Regions from separate parts of the Hwanghaeella sp. LZ110 genome, predicted to be linked through region 3. Evidence: predicted binding sites of a transcription regulator. Region 3 holds the regulator's gene; each other region holds the start of a gene.
What was found. The regulator HrcA, encoded in region 3, represses chaperone genes, less so after heat shock. The targets are predictions, from matches to a motif close to GTTAGCACTCNCCNNNGGNGAGTGCTAAC.
Positions count from the first base shown of each region.

Region 1: the regulator HrcA is predicted to act here: its motif matches at 4,137-4,165, upstream of groES (co-chaperone GroES).
Region 2: the regulator HrcA is predicted to act here: its motif matches at 3,572-3,600, upstream of groES (co-chaperone GroES).

Region 1 covers NZ_JBLZHT010000010.1:35,939-42,120, reverse strand. Annotated here, with positions in the region: gene ACOSDM_RS17485 (TetR family transcriptional regulator) at 1-151, opposite strand, end outside; gene ACOSDM_RS17480 (HutD family protein) at 258-809, shown strand; gene ACOSDM_RS17475 (HNH endonuclease) at 943-1,920, shown strand; gene groL (chaperonin GroEL) at 2,037-3,695, opposite strand; gene groES (co-chaperone GroES) at 3,773-4,087, opposite strand; gene ACOSDM_RS17460 (usg protein) at 4,407-4,727, shown strand; gene ACOSDM_RS17455 (class II glutamine amidotransferase) at 4,735-5,508, opposite strand; gene ACOSDM_RS17450 (M24 family metallopeptidase) at 5,583-6,182, opposite strand, start outside.
Region 2 covers NZ_JBLZHT010000003.1:392,477-398,658, reverse strand. Annotated here, with positions in the region: gene ACOSDM_RS08085 (inositol monophosphatase family protein) at 1-281, opposite strand, end outside; gene ACOSDM_RS08080 (Ldh family oxidoreductase) at 278-1,294, opposite strand; gene groL (chaperonin GroEL) at 1,454-3,103, opposite strand; gene groES (co-chaperone GroES) at 3,196-3,483, opposite strand; gene hflX (GTPase HflX) at 3,672-5,030, opposite strand; gene hfq (RNA chaperone Hfq) at 5,037-5,294, opposite strand; gene ACOSDM_RS08055 (HAD family hydrolase) at 5,471-6,160, opposite strand; gene trkA (Trk system potassium transporter TrkA) at 6,175-6,182, opposite strand, start outside.
Region 3 covers NZ_JBLZHT010000002.1:201,164-207,345, forward strand. Annotated here, with positions in the region: gene hslU (ATP-dependent protease ATPase subunit HslU) at 1-517, opposite strand, end outside; gene hslV (ATP-dependent protease subunit HslV) at 514-1,113, opposite strand; gene ACOSDM_RS04675 (S1C family serine protease) at 1,205-2,557, opposite strand; gene grpE (nucleotide exchange factor GrpE) at 2,650-3,333, opposite strand; gene hrcA (heat-inducible transcriptional repressor HrcA) at 3,420-4,538, opposite strand; gene rph (ribonuclease PH) at 4,639-5,352, shown strand; gene rdgB (RdgB/HAM1 family non-canonical purine NTP pyrophosphatase) at 5,365-5,964, shown strand; gene hemW (radical SAM family heme chaperone HemW) at 5,961-6,182, shown strand, end outside.

The DNA of each region.
Region 1 (6,182 bases), on a different contig from region 3:
TGGCGACACGTTGGCGCAATGCGCCCAAATCCATCTCGGCGCGGTCTGCGATGTCCTGCAATCGAACGGCCGCATAGCCGCGTTCTGAAAACAGCGCCATTGCCGCGTCGACGATCTGGGCGTCCAAATCAGTCTCTGGTTTTTTTGCCATAACAACCTCTTTCCCTTTGCTCTTTCAAGTGGGGCCTAATGCCTTTGAAGACAAGCCTTCGCTTTTCAATACAAAACTTGACGAACCCTGTGCTAGGGTCCGGCACATGAGACTATTTAAGGCGCAGGATTATAAGGAAATACCGTGGAAAAACGGTGGCGGCATCACGCGGGAAATCGTCCTGAAAGAGGATGAGGAGGGCTTCCTGTGGCGATTGAGCATTGCCGATGTCAGCAGCGATGGCCCCTTCTCCAGCTTTCCAGACCGGCATCGCATCCTGACCGTGGTGTCGGGCGTTGGGATGCGCCTGAAGGACAAAACCACCGGGGCGGTTATCGAAGCACTGCCGCAGAAACCCATCGATTTTCGGGGTGATCAGGAAATTGACAGTGAATTGCTGGCAGGCCCGATCCAGGATTTCAACGTCATGTTTGACCCGTTGCGGGTAAAGGCGGAGGTCCGGGTTCTGCGCGATGACACAGTCTTACCGCGACCAGACGGTCAGCACGCCCTGTATTGCTTGTCTGGGGCCGGGGCGCTGGATCAGCAGGATTTATGTGCCGGTGAAACAGCGGTCTGGACAACGGGGGAGGATCGATTCCTAACCCTGCCAAGCGATTGCGCGATGTTGTCCATTCACTTGGCCGTGGTTGGGTAAGAAAAAGGGCGGCGCTTCTATGGGTAGAGAGGGGAATAAAAAGTGGCGCAAAATTTAACATATCGAGAATCCTAAAAAATAATGTAAAGGTAGATCTTCATGAAATATACAGCTGGAGGATGTTGTGCGTTATATGTTTCAGAGAGTGGTTCACAATGAGGCTTCCTGGAAGAAGCCGACAATCGGGCGATTAAATACCAAGATTGATAAAGGCTACATTGTAGAAAATGGATTTGGTCATGAGGATTGGAATTTTAGTGGTGATGTAGCTAAAGACAAATATGTGCATGGTTATTCCTATCAGATGCCGAAAGACAGCTCTGGGAATTTTATAATTGTATTTGCGGTCTACACTCGTGGAATCGGGTGGTCGGTATGTGGATATTATGAAAATGTGATTTTTGATTCAGCGGGCGCGGATTTTTCTGACTCGATTTTAAGTCGACGAGCTGAAGAATTATTGTATCTCCGCCAACATGGATCGTTGGGTGGGGAATTTCAGCGTCGTTCCAAAGCCACAATAATCGCAAAACTTAAAAGTGAAAAATCTTTTTACCGGCTCAAAGTTTCCCCAAATGACGTTCACTCTCTCCAGGTTCCTGTCAATCTGTCAGCAGATTTTACAAACCGTGTAGAGACAACAGGCAAAAGATTTGGTGCATACTTTAGTACAATGACAGAGATCTCTACAAATGAGTGGAAACACATTAAAAGCGTAATCTCAGATTTTGTCGATCAACCCCGGTTAGACGACTTCTCTGACGGAGGAGATGTGGAGTTTCCAGAGGGAGCTAAGGTTCAGAAGAATCACTTTTCGTATGAAAGAAACGCGCAGCTTGTACGCGAGGTTAAGGCAAATTTTTTGAAAAAACATAAAAGGTTGTTTTGCGAGGTTTGCAATTTTGATTTTAGAGAAACCTACGGAGCGCTTGGTGATGGCTTCATCGAGGCACATCACATTGTCCCTTTGAGTGAAAGCACTTCAAAACGAAACTCGAGGCCGAGTGACCTCGCTCTAGTTTGTTCCAATTGCCACAGAATGCTTCATAGGAAAAGGCCATGGGCTGGAGGTATTGCAGAATTGAAAGGGCTTTTAAAGGACAGGGGTTGAAATATACCAAGCAGTTAGGAGCGCATTTAAGATAAGGTCCAACTACTAAGAAAAAGGGCGGCGCTCCCGCAGGAGGCCGCCCTTTCTGATCTCAGCGCGGGGCTGAGCGGGGATGCTTACATCATGCCGCCCATGCCACCCATGCCGCCCATGCCACCCATATCAGGCATGCCGCCGCCGCCTTCGCCCTTCGGCTCGGGCTTGTCGGCGATCATGGCTTCGGTGGTGATCAACAGGCCAGCAACAGAGCCCGCATCCTGCAGGGCACAGCGCACAACCTTAGCCGGGTCGATAACGCCGTCCTTGATCAGGTTCACGAATTCACCGGTCTGGGCGTTATAGCCCCATTCGGTATCCTTCGATTCCAGCAACTTGCCGACGATCACGGCACCATCTGCACCCGCGTTGTCAACAATTTGACGGGCCGGGGCGGTCAGGGCCTTGCGGATGATTTCCACGCCGACTTTCTGGTCCTCATTGGTGACCTTCAGGCCATCCAAGGCTTTCAGACCGTACAGAAGCGCGACGCCGCCACCAGGGACGATGCCTTCTTCGACGGCTGCGCGGGTTGCGTGCAGGGCGTCGTCAACGCGGTCCTTCTTCTCTTTCACTTCGACTTCGGTCGCGCCGCCAACACGGATCACGGCAACACCGCCAGCCAATTTGGCCAGACGTTCCTGCAGTTTTTCACGATCGTAGTCGGAGGTGGTGTTTTCGATCTGCTGTTTGATCTGGGCAACGCGGGCACTGATCTCTTTTTTCTTGCCTGCGCCATCGACGATGGTGGTCTCGTCCTTGGAGATGGAGACATTCTTCGCCGTACCCAGCATGTCCAGCGTCACGGCTTCCAGCTTGATGCCGACATCTTCGGAGATGACCGTACCGCCGGTCAGGACCGCGATGTCTTCCAGCATTGCCTTGCGGCGATCGCCAAAGCCTGGGGCCTTCACAGCAGCAACCTTCAGGCCGCCGCGCAGCTTGTTCACGACCAGGGTCGCCAGCGCTTCGCCTTCGACATCTTCAGAGATGATCAACAACGGCTTACCGCTTTGCACGACCTGTTCCAGAACCGGCAGCATGGCCTGCAGGTTGGACAGTTTCTTTTCGTGCAGCAGGATGTAGGGGGATTCCAGTTCCACCTGCATACGCTCGTTATCGGTCACGAAATACGGGGACAGATAGCCACGGTCGAACTGCATGCCTTCGACGACGCTCAGCTCGGTATCCAGTGATTTGGCTTCCTCAACCGTGATAACGCCTTCATTGCCGACTTTTTCCATGGCTTTGGCGATCATTTCGCCGACGTCCTTGTCGCCATTAGCGGAAATCGTGCCGACCTGGGCAACTTCGCTGTTCTGTTTGATCTTGCGGGCGCGCTTGGCGATGTCGGCGGTAACCGCTTCGACAGCCAGATCAATGCCGCGTTTCAGATCCATCGGGTTCATGCCCGCAGCAACAGCTTTCGCGCCTTCGCGGACGATGGCCTGGGCCAGAACCGTTGCGGTGGTGGTCCCATCGCCTGCCAGATCATTGGTCTTGCTGGCAACTTCTTTCAGCATCTGGGCGCCCATATTTTCGAACTTGTCTTTCAGTTCGATTTCCTTGGCAACCGTGACACCGTCCTTGGTGATGCGCGGCGCGCCGAAAGATTTGTCGATGACCACGTTGCGGCCCTTGGGACCCAGGGTCACCTTGACCGCATTGGCCAGAATGTCGACGCCTTTGAGCATCCGCTCACGGGCATCAGAACTGAATTTTACATCTTTAGCTGACATAGTCGCTACTCCATTTGTCGTGTTTTAATGTGGCAGTAACGGGATTATGGAAGACCCCGAAAAGGCAGCCTTCGCTTTTAAGCGGCTTTCTTGGACGCAGCCTTCGTTTCAATCACGCCCAGAATGTCACTTTCCTTCATGATCAACAGGTCTTCCCCGTCGATCTTTACTTCCGTACCGGACCATTTTCCGAACAACACATGGTCGCCCGCCTTCACATCCAGGGTACGGACGCTGCCGTCTTCCTGAATCTGGCCATTACCAACGGCAATGACTTCGCCTTGCATTGGCTTTTCCTTGGCGGTTTCGGGGATGATGATGCCCCCAGCGGTTTTGGTGTCTTCTTCTACGCGGCGCACAACAACGCGGTCGTGCAGGGGACGGAATGCCATGATTGAACCTCCTCAATTTTAGACAAAGGTTTGTCACGCTGTAATTAAGGTTGGCACTCTTGGCATGAGAGTGCCAACCCTCGTGCGGTGGATGTATTAAAATCGGTCAAAATTTTCAAGAGGGAGTTTTGATTTTTATCAGCGCTCTCGGTTGATTGCTGCTAATGCACTGAATTATAACATTTTTATTGCAGTGCAAAGAAAATCGGTGGCAGACTTTCACATCAAGGGATGCGTCTGTGACCACTGAGAATCGACCCGACGATTGGTCCTGGGCGCTCTCCGCAATGTGTTGCTCTTGCTGTTAAGGAGATTGTTTATGACTCAGTCTTTTTCAACCCCTCTTTCCCCGGCTTATGACGCATCAGAGGTGCCACAGGATGGCCTGTCACAACAGTTAAAGGGCTATCGTCTCGCCACAGCAGAGATTATCTATCACATGCCGGACCACCCTGCAGTTTTGCAATCCTTTCTGTGGCAACACCTGGATATCGCCCCTAAATATCCGGAATTACATAAATTCCTGGATTTCTGGGTAGAGGAAATTGAAGGTTCGCTGCATTCTGTCCATGTGGCGCGGTATGATCTGGTGACACCGGGCAACAGCCGGCATGTCGATGCTTGGATGCGACTGCACTGAATGTGCTCTAAAGGGTGAGCGGCTCCGTTACCATGCGGCCGTCTTGATAGATGCTGAGCACGTGCTGGGTTGGGACAGCGGTCCAGCGGGCGCGGTCGGTGTCCAAAGGTTCTGATACAACGGTTAACGCGCCCGAGCCTGATCCTGTATGGTACAGGGTCGGCGCATGAGGGTCACTGGAATAGCGGAAGGCGATCAATCGGGTGCCGTCGGACAGGGCGGCGGTGAAGCGCAAGGGATCTTCGACCTCTGCGGCGATCATTTCCCGTTCGACCAAAGACAGGCTCTCGCGCATCGCGCTGATCGGGTCGTTGTCCAATCCAAGGGACAGGGCCAACAGAAAAATCAATTCGGAATCTGTGGTTCCCTGGCGACCGCAATACAACGAGTCTGGCAGCCTCTGCTCCAGCTTGCGCCTGATTTTCGCATAGCCGCCGATCTGACCATTATGCATGAACAGCCATCGTCCATGGGTGAAGGGGTGGCAGTTGGACCGCGTCGTTGATGTACCTGTGGACGCCCGGACATGGGCAAAGAACAGGCGGGACCGAATCTGTGCGGAGAGATGCTTTAAGTTATCATCGTTCCAGGCAGGTAGGATTTCACGATACAGGCCCGGCTCTGGCCGCTCCCCATACCAGCCGATGCCAAAGCCATCACCATTGGTTTCGGATTTCGCCTCGGCTGCATGCAGGCTTTGATGAATCAGGGAATGATCCGGTTTGGTGACCAGTTCTTCCATGAACAGGGGTGGACCCCAATAGGCAAGCCATCGGCACATATCAAACGACCACTGTCTTCATTCGCGGTTACGATGGGTTCAATACAGCCTGCGTTGCCCTATTCTGCAAGGCCCTAGCTCAGTAGGCGTTGCTCGAACGGATATCTGGTCAGATTTTCAAATCCGGTCTCGGTGATCACCACCTGGTCTTCCAGCTTCACACCACAGGTGCCGCCAACCTCACCGACATAGGCCTCTACACACACGCACATGCCGGGTTCCAACATGCCATCATAGCCAGTCGATTCCCAGTCTTCCGGATACATCACGGCGGGATATTCGTCGCACAGGCCAACGCCATGATACATCACGCTATAGCGTCGTGCGCGGAATTTTTCTGGCAGGGGTTTCGCCCCTTGCATCAATTCCTTGAAGGACACACCGGGTTTCAGCAGCTGCATATTGTTCTGGATTTGCTCATAGGCGACTTGATAGACCTCACGCTCTGCATCCGTGGGCTTTCCGTCGCCAATCTTGAAGGTGCGCGACAGGTCCGCGCAATATCCATAGGGGCCGACCAGATCCGTGTCATAGGCCAGGATATCCCCTTCCTTCATGATCCGGGGGCCACATTCCTGAAACCAGGGATTGGTGCGCGGGCCAGAGGACAGGATGCGGGTTTCGATCCATTCCCCGCCGCGGATATGATTGCCCTTTTGCAATTCGGCCCAGGC
Region 2 (6,182 bases), on a different contig from region 3:
ATCAGCCAGACAGGGCCTGGCGTATCAAACCGATCCAGGATGTCATTGGATTTGGAATAGGCCTCCTCCCCAACAACACGGGATCCCGGCAACAGGGCCGACAAAGCCTCTGTCAGGATATGTTCCGCCTCGATATCCGCGACGGTGACCAGATCACCGGGGGCCTTTTCTATGATTTCATGCTTTGCCAACCCATCAAAGCGCGGCAGGACGATTCTTTCCGCGACATCCCGCAGGATCGATTGAACCTTATCCGGATCAACCCGCGCCGCGGCTGTCACGCGGCCTCTCCGCGGGCATAGTCGCGCAACGTCTGAAACAGATTATCTGGAACCACGACCCCTTCCCGTGCCGCCTTCAGGCGATGCGCGTGGCGCCGGTCCCCTGGCAGGCGCACCCCGTCCTGATCCAGCATCGCCTGAAACAGAGTTTCGATCCGGGCGGAAAAATTCGCGCCTCCAAAAGCGGTCGGATCAATCGCCATAAAGAATTGTCCGATATCCGGCGTGCCACCGACATCATTGCCCAAATCCGATGCCTCAAAGGACCAATTCGCCCCTGTCAGTCCAGCGGCCATGATTTCCACCAATAACGCCAATCCGCCCCCTTTATAGCCGCCAGAAGGGGCCATAGACCCCTCGCCCAGAACTGTCTTGGCATCGGTACAGGGATTGCCCATCGCATCCAGGCCCCACCCTTCCGGTATCGGCTCCCCCGCTTCCATCTTGGCCGCGATACTGACACGGGATGTGGCTGTAGAGGATTGATCGATTACCAGGGGCGGCTTGCCGTCACGGGGCACGCCAAAGGCAATGGGATTGGTGCCAAACAGCGGACGATTTCCCCCGGCCGGCGCCATGGATGCCGAGGCATTGGTGAAGCAGAATCCAACCAGTCCGGCCTTGGCAATGCGATCCACGAACCAACCGATCACGCCAGAGGCATAGGAATGCTGAATACCAAACCCGGCAATACCGCAATTTCGGGCAAGGGTGTAGAATTTCTTCTCCCCCTCCACATAGGCGGGATGGCAGAACCCGTTGCGCGCATCAGCCATCAGGGCGGCCTTGCCGGTCTGCTTCACCTTCGGCACCGCAAGGCCTGAAACCTTTCCAACGCGGACATGCTGACAATAGTAAGGCAGATAGGCCAATCCGACGGCGCGGATGCCCTCGGCCTCCGCATCGACGATGCTGTCAGCCACAATGGACGCAGACTCTTCCAATGTCCCTGCCCCGATCAGTGCTGCCTTACTGAGCGCATGAACCTGATCAAGCATCAATGTGCGGGACATAAAGAGGGCCTCATTTATAAGTGTTATGAAGCCAACCTAATGGGATGCGCCAAAGGATTAAAGACTCAATCCAGACGCCTGATACAGAAAAAGGCCGCCGGACGGATCCGACGGCCTCAATCTTTAGTTTCTTAGGCGTAGGCTAGGTCAGCGTGATGCTTACATCATGCCGCCCATGCCACCCATGCCACCCATGTCGGGCATGCCGCCGCCGCCCTGGCCCTTAGGCTCAGGCTTATCAGCGATCATGGCTTCGGTGGTGACCAGCAGGCCAGCAACCGAGGCAGCATCCTGAAGCGCAGAACGCACAACCTTGGCAGGGTCGATGATACCGGCTTTCACCAGATCACAGAATTCGCCGTTTTGAGCATCAAAGCCCCAGTTGTGGTCTTTCGACTCCATCATCTTACCGACAATGACAGCACCATCTTCACCGGCATTGTCAACGATCTGGCGGCAAGGAGCCGTCAGGGCGCGACGCACGATGTCGATGCCCACGGTTTGATCATGGTTGGCACCTTCCATCTTCTTCAGGGCGTGGGTGGCATACAACAGAGCCGACCCACCGCCTGGGACAACGCCTTCTTCGACAGCGGCACGGGTTGCGTGCATGGCGTCGTCAACGCGGTCTTTCTTTTCTTTCACTTCAACTTCGGACGCACCGCCGACGCTGATCACGGCAACACCGCCAGCCAGTTTGGCCAGACGCTCTTGCAGCTTTTCACGGTCATAGTCAGAAGAGGTGTTCTCAACCTGCTGGCGGATCTGCGAGCAACGGCCTTCGATTTCTTTCTTCTTCCCGGCGCCATCGACGATGGTGGTTTCGTCTTTGTTGATGGTGACGTTCTTGGCCTGGCCCAGCATGGCAAGCGTGACGCTTTCCAGCTTGATGCCGGTGTCTTCGGAAATCACCGTACCACCGGTCAGGATGGCGATGTCTTCCAACATGGCTTTACGACGGTCACCGAAGCCCGGTGCCTTCACTGCAGCGACCTTCAGGCCCCCGCGCAGCTTGTTCACAACCAAGGTCGCCAGGGCTTCGCCTTCAACGTCTTCAGCAATGATCAACAGCGGACGGCTGCTTTGTACAACCTGTTCCAGAACGGGCAACATGGCCTGCAGGTTCGAGAGTTTCTTCTCGTGCAGCAGGATCATTGGGTTTTCCAGTTCGACAACCATCTTTTCAGAATTGGTCACGAAGTAAGGAGACAGGTAGCCGCGGTCGAACTGCATGCCTTCGACAACTTCCAGTTCCGTGGTCAGGCCTTTGGCTTCTTCGACGGTGATAACACCTTCGTTGCCGACCTTTTCCATGGCTGCAGCGATCATTTCGCCAACTTCTTTGTCGCCATTGGCAGAGATCGTGCCAACCTGTGCAACTTCAGAGCTGGTTTTGATTTTCTTGGCGCGCTTGGCGATGTCTTTGACAACCGCATCCACAGCCAGATCAATACCGCGCTTCAGATCCATCGGGTTCATGCCAGCGGCAACAGCCTTGGCTCCTTCACGGACGATGGCCTGAGCCAGAACCGTTGCAGTGGTCGTGCCGTCGCCCGCCATGTCATTGGTCTTGCTGGCAACTTCACGCACCATCTGTGCGCCCATGTTTTCGAACTTGTCTGACAGTTCGATTTCCTTCGCGACCGTAACACCATCTTTTGTGATGCGCGGTGCGCCGAAAGCCTTGTCGATCACGACGTTACGGCCTTTAGGACCCAGGGTGACTTTGACCGCATCGGCCAAAATGTCTACGCCGCGGAGCATCTTTGCCCGTGCGTCTGTGCCGAATTTAACTTCCTTGGCTGCCATAGCAGTAGGACTCCTTAATAGTGGTTTGAGCCTGAATAATCAGCTGGCAATAAAAAAGGCGAGGATCCTTTCCCCGCCCCGTCATCGCGCTGTTATTCAATGATGCCCATGATGTCAGATTCTTTCATGATCAGCAGATCGTCGCCGTCAATTTTGACTTCGGTGCCGGACCATTTGCCAAACAGGACGGTGTCGCCCTTTTTGACGTCCAGCTTACGAACGCTGCCGTCTTCTTTGATCGTGCCAGAGCCCGCGGCGATCACTTTACCCTGCATCGGCTTTTCTTGTGCCGTGTCAGGAATAATGATGCCTGTTGCGGTCTTGGTCTCGCTCTCAACGCGTTTAACTAGTACGCGATCGTGCAGAGGCCGGAATTTCATGGTCATTTCCCCTTCAAAAACTTCGTCCTGGTCTAGGCGGGCCCACCTGATGTGAACCATCGCCCCCAATCTGTCCTGAGAAAGCGCTGCTAGCACTCCCCCTTAGTGAGTGCTAGCGCATATACGAATTGTTGTGTAATTGTCAATGGAGACGAACTGAAATAAGCCGGAAACCGCCAAAGAAAGTTTTATGACAGGGCTTTATAGCCAAATCGCTGCTCAAACCGCTTCCAATCTGTTGGGTCCAGGGCGACTGTCAAAAGCACTGAGGTTCCGTCTCCAGCTTCCCGATCTGTCAGATCGTCCAGCACATCCCCATTTTCATGCAGCCAGGCCATAGCAGCGCCGTCACCGGCTGATATCTCAACATTTGCTTCAACGCGGAACCGCGCCAAGGCCTCATCAATAGCCGTCAGCAAGGGATCAAACCCCGTGCCTTCCATGGCAGAGATGGCGAAGGCATCAACACCCTCTTCCCCGGATCGGATCAGCGCGGCCCGCTGTTCCGTCGCGGCGCGGATATCGGCTGGCATTGTATCAACCTTGTTCCAGGCCTCCATAACCACCGTATCGGGTGCGATATCCAGAGAGCCCAGAACTTTCTCAACATCGGCCTTTTCGACATCAGTATCCAGGGCGGCGATATCACGGACATGCACCAGCACCTGGGCAGAGCGCACTTCTTCCAATGTCGCCCGGAAAGCCGCAATCAGATCCGTTGGCAGATCAGAGATAAATCCCACCGTATCAGACAGGATCGCGGTGCGGCCCGATGGCAGAACCACCTTGCGCATGGTTGGGTCCAGGGTCGCAAACAGCATATCCTTCGCCATGACAGCGGAATCAGTTAACCGATTGAACAGGGTGGATTTCCCGGCATTGGTATAACCAACCAAAGAGACAACCGGATAAGGCACCTTTTCCCGCGCCTTACGGTGCAGCCCGCGGGTTCTGGCCACCTGCTCCAATTCTTTCTTCAGGCGGACAATTCGCTCATCAATTAAACGTCTATCAAGCTCAATCTGGCTTTCCCCAGGTCCCCCGATAAAGCCCAGACCACCCCGCTGCCGCTCCAAGTGCGTCCAACTGCGCACCAGCCGGGACCGCTGGAAGGTCAATGCTGCAAGTTCAACCTGTAAGCGCCCTTCATGGGTTCGCGCCCGTGCGCCGAAGATCTCAAGGATAAGCCCAGTACGATCAATGACCTTTGTTTCCAGGGCGCGTTCCAGGTTGCGCTGTTGAACCGGGCTAAGCGAGGCATCCACGATCAGCAATTCAACCTCAAGCGCGGCACACAAACCATGCAAACGCTCAACCAGACCGCCGCCCAGCAATGTGGCCGGAACCGGCTTGTTCAGGCGCACATGTTCCGCATGAACAACGTCCAGTTCAATCGCCCGGGCAAGGCCGATCGCTTCTTCCAGACGTGCGTCCGGGTTCCGGCGTTTCAATGTCACGCCCGGTATTTCGGGATACAGCACAGCGGCGCGGCGGGCGCCGGTCTCGGACCAGCCCCACTCACCAGAGTCTTGAAGCTTTTCAGTCAAATCCGCTTAGCTTTCCTCGACACCATCCGTTTCGGATGGCTCGAATAATTGCACCGGCGTCGCCGGCATGACGGTTGAAATCGCATGCTTATACACCAGCTGTGAATGCGCATCCCGGCGCAAAAGCACGCAGAAGTTATCAAACCATGTAACGATGCCCTGCAGCTTTACGCCATTGACGAGGAACACCGTGACCGGAGCTTTGTTCTTCCGGAGATGATTTAAAAACGTATCCTGGAGGTTCTGGTTCTTGTCGGACGACATAAATGCCCCCTTTCCTTGCAACTTTGTTGTTATTAGCACAAACGCGCAGTCTAAGTTATTCTATCATCGGGGACTTTCCACAAGAATACGCTCTTAAACCCTGAAAAAGCCCGGGTTTAAGAGTTGTCGTATTTGTGTGGCAGGATCTTGGTCCCCACCAGATTTAACGCACACTATCAGATATAGGAACGATCCGTCGCCAAAAAAGCGTGCAGTGCGTCCAAATGGCCAAATATTCGCGCAGGCCGGCAATCCGCATATTCCCCATCCAGGTCCGGATCGGCATGAATAAGGATTGGCGTCAGCCCTGTTGCATGGGCAATTTGCATATCCACACCAGAATCACCGATGAAGTAGATATCCGGTCCGGGCTGTAAATCGCCGCTGGCATCGCGCAATCCCTGTAACGCCATGGAAACCGGTTCCGGGGATGGCTTGTCGCGTGCCGCATCCCCTGCCCCCACCAGTGCGTGAAAATACACATCCCAGTCCAGATGCGCAGCTTCTTTGCGAAGGAACCGCCCCTGCTTGTTGGAAATCACAGCCTGTGGAATGCCCTTTGTATGAACGGCGTGCAGAAAAGACGCTGCGCCAGGGGCCGCAACAAGCGCCTGCATATGGATGGCTTCGAATTCCGCATAAAAGATGTCGCGCGCTTCTTCCCACCGATCCCCGAACATGACGGGAAAGGAATCACGCATCGAATGGCGCACCCTGTTTCGGGTTTCAGCCAGCGTCCATTCCGGCATCTCCATTTTGCGAAACAGACCATTCATCGCGCCATGAATAACCGGCCAGGTGTCCACCAAAGTGTTGTCCCAGTCATACAAAATGGCTTTTGGCGGCGGCAGGTCAGAAGAATTCACGAATCAGCTTTCTATTAGAAAT
Region 3 (6,182 bases):
CCATCCCGCCGGTATCGGCGACCTGGATTTCAATTTCCTTCTCGTCCAGCGATCCTTCACGCAGCTTTTTACGAAAAGACTGGCGCGTCGAATCGGATGCGTTCTGTCCCACCAGCGCATCAATCACGCGCTCTTCGGCATGGATTTCGGCCTTGGCATTCACTTCGCGGCGCTGGGTTTCGGTTTCCATCTGGATGGCAACCTCGACCAGATCGCGGATGATCTGTTCCACATCGCGGCCAACATAGCCGACTTCTGTAAACTTTGTGGCTTCCACCTTGATAAAGGGGGCGCGGGCCAGCTTTGCCAGGCGCCGGGCGATTTCTGTCTTCCCAACGCCGGTTGGGCCAATCATCAGAATGTTCTTGGGCAGCACTTCTTCGCGCAGCTCTGGCGGCAGTTTCAGGCGACGCCAGCGGTTGCGCAGCGCAATGGCAACGGCGCGTTTCGCATCGCCCTGGCCAATGATGAACCGGTCCAATTCAGAGACGATCTCCCGAGGGCTGAAATCGGTCATAGCTTGCCCCCTTTGCTGGCGCTGTCTGCGGTCAGGCTTTCCAGCGTGATATTTTCATTGGTGTAGATACAGATATCGGCGGCGACTTTCATGGCGCGCCGCGCAATGTCTTCGGCACTCATATCCTCGCGGTCCGCCAGCGCGCGGGCGGCTGCCAGAGCATAGGCCCCGCCGGACCCGATGCCGATCAACCCGTCTTCGGGCTCCAGCACATCGCCGGTGCCGCTTAGAATCAGGGACACATCCTTGTCCACCACGGCCATCATTGCTTCCAGGCGGCGCAGATAGCGATCGGTGCGCCAGTCTTTCGCCAGTTCGACACAGGCGCGGGTCAATTGCTTCGGATATTGCTCCAGCTTCGCCTCCAGCCGCTCGAACAATGTGAAGGCATCCGCCGTTGCGCCTGCAAAGCCCACCAGGACTTCGCCATCGGCCAGGGGGCGCACTTTGCGCGCATTGGATTTGAACACGGTGTTGCCAAGCGTTACCTGACCGTCACCCGCAATCACCACATGCCCGCCCTTGCGGACCGACAGAATGGTGGTGCCATGAAAAACCGGCCCAGCGCCGGCAGAGGGAGAGTTGTTATCTGACATGCCCCCGATATGGGCGGTCCGCCCGCATGCGTCAACTGCGAAAATCTTTCGCCCGTGTATTTGAAATACAGCGATTGATGACCCCGTTGCTTTAACTTGATCCAGGCGTTTGTTTGATATTCAAGAACTTCAAAGCATCGTCGATAGGAATAAAGAAATTCACATCATCAGCATCTAACTGTTCCAAGACAGTAATCCCAATAACATTCCCATCCTTATCAAACATTGGACCGCCGCTGTTGCCCCCTGTAATGGCCACATCAGATTGGATGTACAGCAGAGGGGTCCCCCCGGATGCATAGGAGAATTTTCTGAGGGCACTGATCGAACCCCGCGTGACGGTTGAATACAGTTCTTCATCTGCGGGACTGCCGACAACGACGGCTTCGGTCGCAATACCGGGCAGTTCCAGATTCATCGGTAAGGCGCGAAGACCCCGAAGCGGAATTTTCAACAGCGCGACATCCCGCCCTTCATGTCGACGGATAACCGCAGCATCAATTTCCACCCCATTTTCAAACCGGACCAGAACAGTATCAAAATCCCCAACGACATGCTGGTTCGACAGAATGTAACCATCTTCACTGATGACAAATCCCGAACCATGCCCCCCACCTGCGCGGATAGTCACAACGGATGGGAGAATGCGACGAACATGATCTTCAAAGGGCTGCGTCGAAAGAGAAATTTCCGGGATATATATAGCCTCATCGGTCAAAGGAACCGAGGCAACGACATCGGATCTTACGGTTTCTTTTGACAGCGCCTTTATGAAATCCTTATTGGATCCCAGTGATTCGGTAGCCGCACTGAAAGCGCCGATAATAGCCTCTAACATGCCAGTTCTCGAAGATTTTCTGACCTTGAAATATCCCGTTGTTGTGATTCTGTTTTTTTCCTGGCGCATGGTGGTATTGAATATCGTCCATTCAACTTCCATAAACATTTCACCAGCATATCGATCTTGTGGGTATCCATACCAAAAATCATGATCCTCACAGAAATTGCCGCTCATATCCTTTATGCGGGCACCAATCGCGAATTCAGCACGCCCACGTTCGTCGCTGTAATCGAATAAATTGGTTGGATCGCCAACAACATCAAATCCCTGAGACTTCATCACCTCAAAAAAGGCCATGTGCATCTCATCATTCCAACCGGACAGATGCCTTGATCCATTATTCAATGTAAGCGTAACTTCCCCTGTATAGGAATAATTGCATAAAGACGAACTGATACCTGGCACGCCTTCGGCCGGAAAATGGGCAATAACGGACCCAAACCTCATGCCTGAAACGGCACCCTGAAAGGCAAAAGGAACAATGTCGGAGGTGTTGAATTCAACGGGTTCTGGCTGAACGACGGTTGGAACTTCCATGCGCGCAGTCGTGTTGCAGCCGGAAACCAGTACAATGATCGAAAGTATCGACAAAAGAACACGCATTTCAAACCCTCCACCTTTCCCAATGAGGGAAACATAGAGGGTTCAAATGGGGATCGTCAATTGTGTAATTGAATTTATTTCACGCGCAGATTTTACGCCGTCGTATCGACTTTGTCGGTATCATCTGGTGGGCTGGTGGCATCGGCCTTTGCGACCAGGACCATGGCGGGGCGTAACAGGCGGTCGTGCAGTTTATAGCCGTGCTGCAGCACCTGAACGACGGTGCCGGCGGGTTTACCGGTATCAGGCACTTCCTGGATTGCCTGATGTTCCGCATAGTTGAATTTCTGATCCAGCGGGTCGAGCTTCTGGATGTGATGCTTGGAGAAGGCATCCAGCAGCATCTTTTCGGTCATTTCCACGCCGACCATCAGATTTTTCAACACGTCGTTTTCCGCGCGGGCTTCTTCCGGCACGGAATCCAGCGCGCGGCGCAGATTGTCGACCACCGGCAGTAATTCCTTCGCCAGGCCGGATGAGGCGAATTTCATCGTTTCGCTGCGTTCCTTATCGGCGCGGCGTCGGACATTCTCCGCCTCTGCCACGGCCCGCAGGGCGCGATCCTTCATGGCGGCCAGCTCTGATTTCAGCGCCGTTACTTCGTCGCTGTCTTCAGCGGGTGTCTTGGCCTTTTTTGCCGCCTCGTCACCCTTTGCCGACGTGTCGTGTTTCGGCGCTGGCTCTGCAGGGGTCTGATCCTCTGTCGCGGGGGTCTCTGGAACGGAATTCTCCGAGACGGGTGCTTCGTCATTGGCTGTCTTCTTTGGATCGGTCATTGTCTGCCTGTCACTTTCGTTTCACGTCATATGTCAACGGCCTGCGCCCGCGAATATCGGGGGCGTAGCCTATTCCAGGGTTTGTCTCAAGTCCGGTTTGCACTCACCAAGCGTCCAACCACCTTGGCGGTGTAATCAACCATGGGGATAATGCGGGCATAATTCATGCGCGTCGGGCCCAGAACGCCGATCGCGCCAACAATTTTTTCCTTGCCGCCATTTGCGCCCGCACCATTGCCATAGGGCGCGACAATCATGGAACAGCCCGCCAGGGAAAAGAGTTCGTTTTCGGCCCCGATGAAGATCTGAACACCTTGGGCGCCATCGGCGGCATCCAGCATGCGCCACAGGTTTTCTTTCGCCTCAAGCGCCGTGAACAGGGCGCGTATCCGTTCCAAATCCGCCATCGCGGTCACATCGGTCAACAGGTTCGATTGACCAGACACGATCAGCACCCCATCGCCAGAGGCAACATCGGACCATGTTGCCAGACCGGCTTCGACAACTTTCGCTGTCAGGGTGTCAATCTGGCTTTTGTCACGGCTGATTTCATCGGCAATGGCGCTGCGGGCATCGGCGATTGATTGCCCGACCAAACGGGCCGTCAAATAATTCGCAGCCTCTATCAAGGCAGAGGGCGGCAGGCCCAAGGGCAGTTCAATCAGGCGGTTTTCCACCATGCCGCTGGCGGTCACCATCACAACCAGGGCCCGTCCTGGGCCTAAGGGCACGAATTCGATATGCTTCAATTCCCCTTCAGCCTTGGGGGCCATGACCAATCCTGCACAGCGGCTCAGGCCCGACATCAGGCTGGAGGCTTCCTCCAACACCTGGGTGACCGAACGACCGGCGGTCTGGCACTGCCCTTCGATGGCTTCCCGATCTGTGGGGTTCAGTTGACCGGATTGTAACAGCCCATCGACGAACAGCCGAACCCCCATATCGGTTGGCAGACGCCCAGCAGAGGTATGCGGCGCATATAGCAGCCCGGCATCCTCTAAATCCGCCATGGCGTTGCGGATTGTTGCTGCTGATAGTCCCTGATTGAGACGTTGCGACAGGGTGCGCGAGCCAATGGGTCCGCCCGTCTCGACATAAGCCTCGACGACCAAACGCAAAATGTCTCTGGACCGTTCGTTTAATTCTGTGATCATAGCATTCAGTATGTAGGCAGTTGCCAGCCCAGCGTCAATTGCTCCTGTCATCCCAGCAGATCATTGCCTTTATGCCTTCTAAGCTGGACGGGACCGGTCTGAGCCGGTAAAGCGATTAACCATAATTGTTAAACAAAAGTAAGGAATATGTATGCGCCCCTCCGGTAGAGCCCAGGATCAGTTGCGAGACATCGTGCTGGAAACCGATGTTTCACGCTATGCAGAAGGGTCTTGCTTGGCGAAATTCGGTAACACCCATGTACTGTGCACAGCCTCTGTCGAAGACGGGGTTCCATCCTTTCTGCGCAATTCCGGCAAGGGCTGGGTAACGGCGGAATATGGCATGCTGCCACGGTCCACCCACAGCCGCATGGATCGCAAGCGCACCGCCGATAGTGGACGCAGCCAGGAAATTTCGCGCCTGATCGGGCGGTCTTTGCGGGCGGTGGTTGACATGAAAAAGCTGGGTGAACGTCAGATCCGAATCGATTGTGACGTTATTCAGGCCGATGGTGGCACCCGCACGGCGGCAATTACCGGCGGCTATGTCGCGTTGGCGCTGGCGATCAATCACATGACCAAACTGGGCGCCCTGACGGCCAGCCCGTTGAAAGGGTCAATTGCGGCGATCTCCTGTGGTTTGTATCAGGGAGAGGCCGTTCTGGATTTAGATTATGATGAAGACTCCACCGCCCAGGCAGATGCGAATTTTGTCCTGACAGGCACTGGTGGCGTTGTTGAGGTTCAGGGTACCGCAGAGGGCGAACCCTTTAGTGAGGCGCAATTTTTAGCCCTGATGAAACTGGCGCAGAGTGGTTGTGCGACCTTGACCAAAGCGCAAAATACCGCGCTTGGGGTGGAATAGGAGCAACGGTCGATGGCGCGGCGGTTCGATGGTGATCGGCTGGTAATTGCCAGTCATAATCAAGGCAAGGTCCGCGAAATCGCGGATCTATTGCGCCCATTCCAGGTGCAGGTCTTCTCTGCTGCTGAAATGGATCTGCCTGAGCCAGAGGAAACCGGCTATACTTTTCTGGCCAATGCGGAATTAAAAGCCCGCGCCGCAGCGACAGGCGCGAATATGCCGGCCCTGGCGGATGATTCTGGCCTTGCCGTTAAGGCATTGGACGGCGCGCCTGGAATCTATTCCGCCCGATGGGGGGGTAAGAATAAGAATTTCGATCTGGCGATGAACCGCGTCCATCGCGCCTTAATTGGCAAATCCGATAAATCTGCAGCCTTTATCTGCGCATTGGCTTTAGCCTGGCCCGACGGGCATATCGAAGCGTTTGAAGGTCGTGTCGAAGGGCATATTGTGGAGCCAGGCCGGGGTGATAACGGGTTTGGCTATGATGCAATTTTTCAAGCCGATGGCGAAGATCTGACCTTTGGGGAGATGGACCCAGAGGCAAAACATGCAATCAGCCACCGCGCCGATGCGTTTGATCAACTGGTCGCAGCCTGTTTTACCAAATGACCGAATTGCCGACCCCGCTGGCGCTGTATATCCACTGGCCCTTCTGCAAGGCGAAATGCCCGTATTGCGATTTCAACAGCCATGTGCGTGACGGCATTGATCAACCGCGCTGGCGCGCCGCTTTGTTGCGGGAATTGGAGACCGCGCTGGTCGGCCTGGAGGACCGTCCACTGGGATCGATCTTCTTTGGCGGGGGCACACCATCGCTGATGGACCCG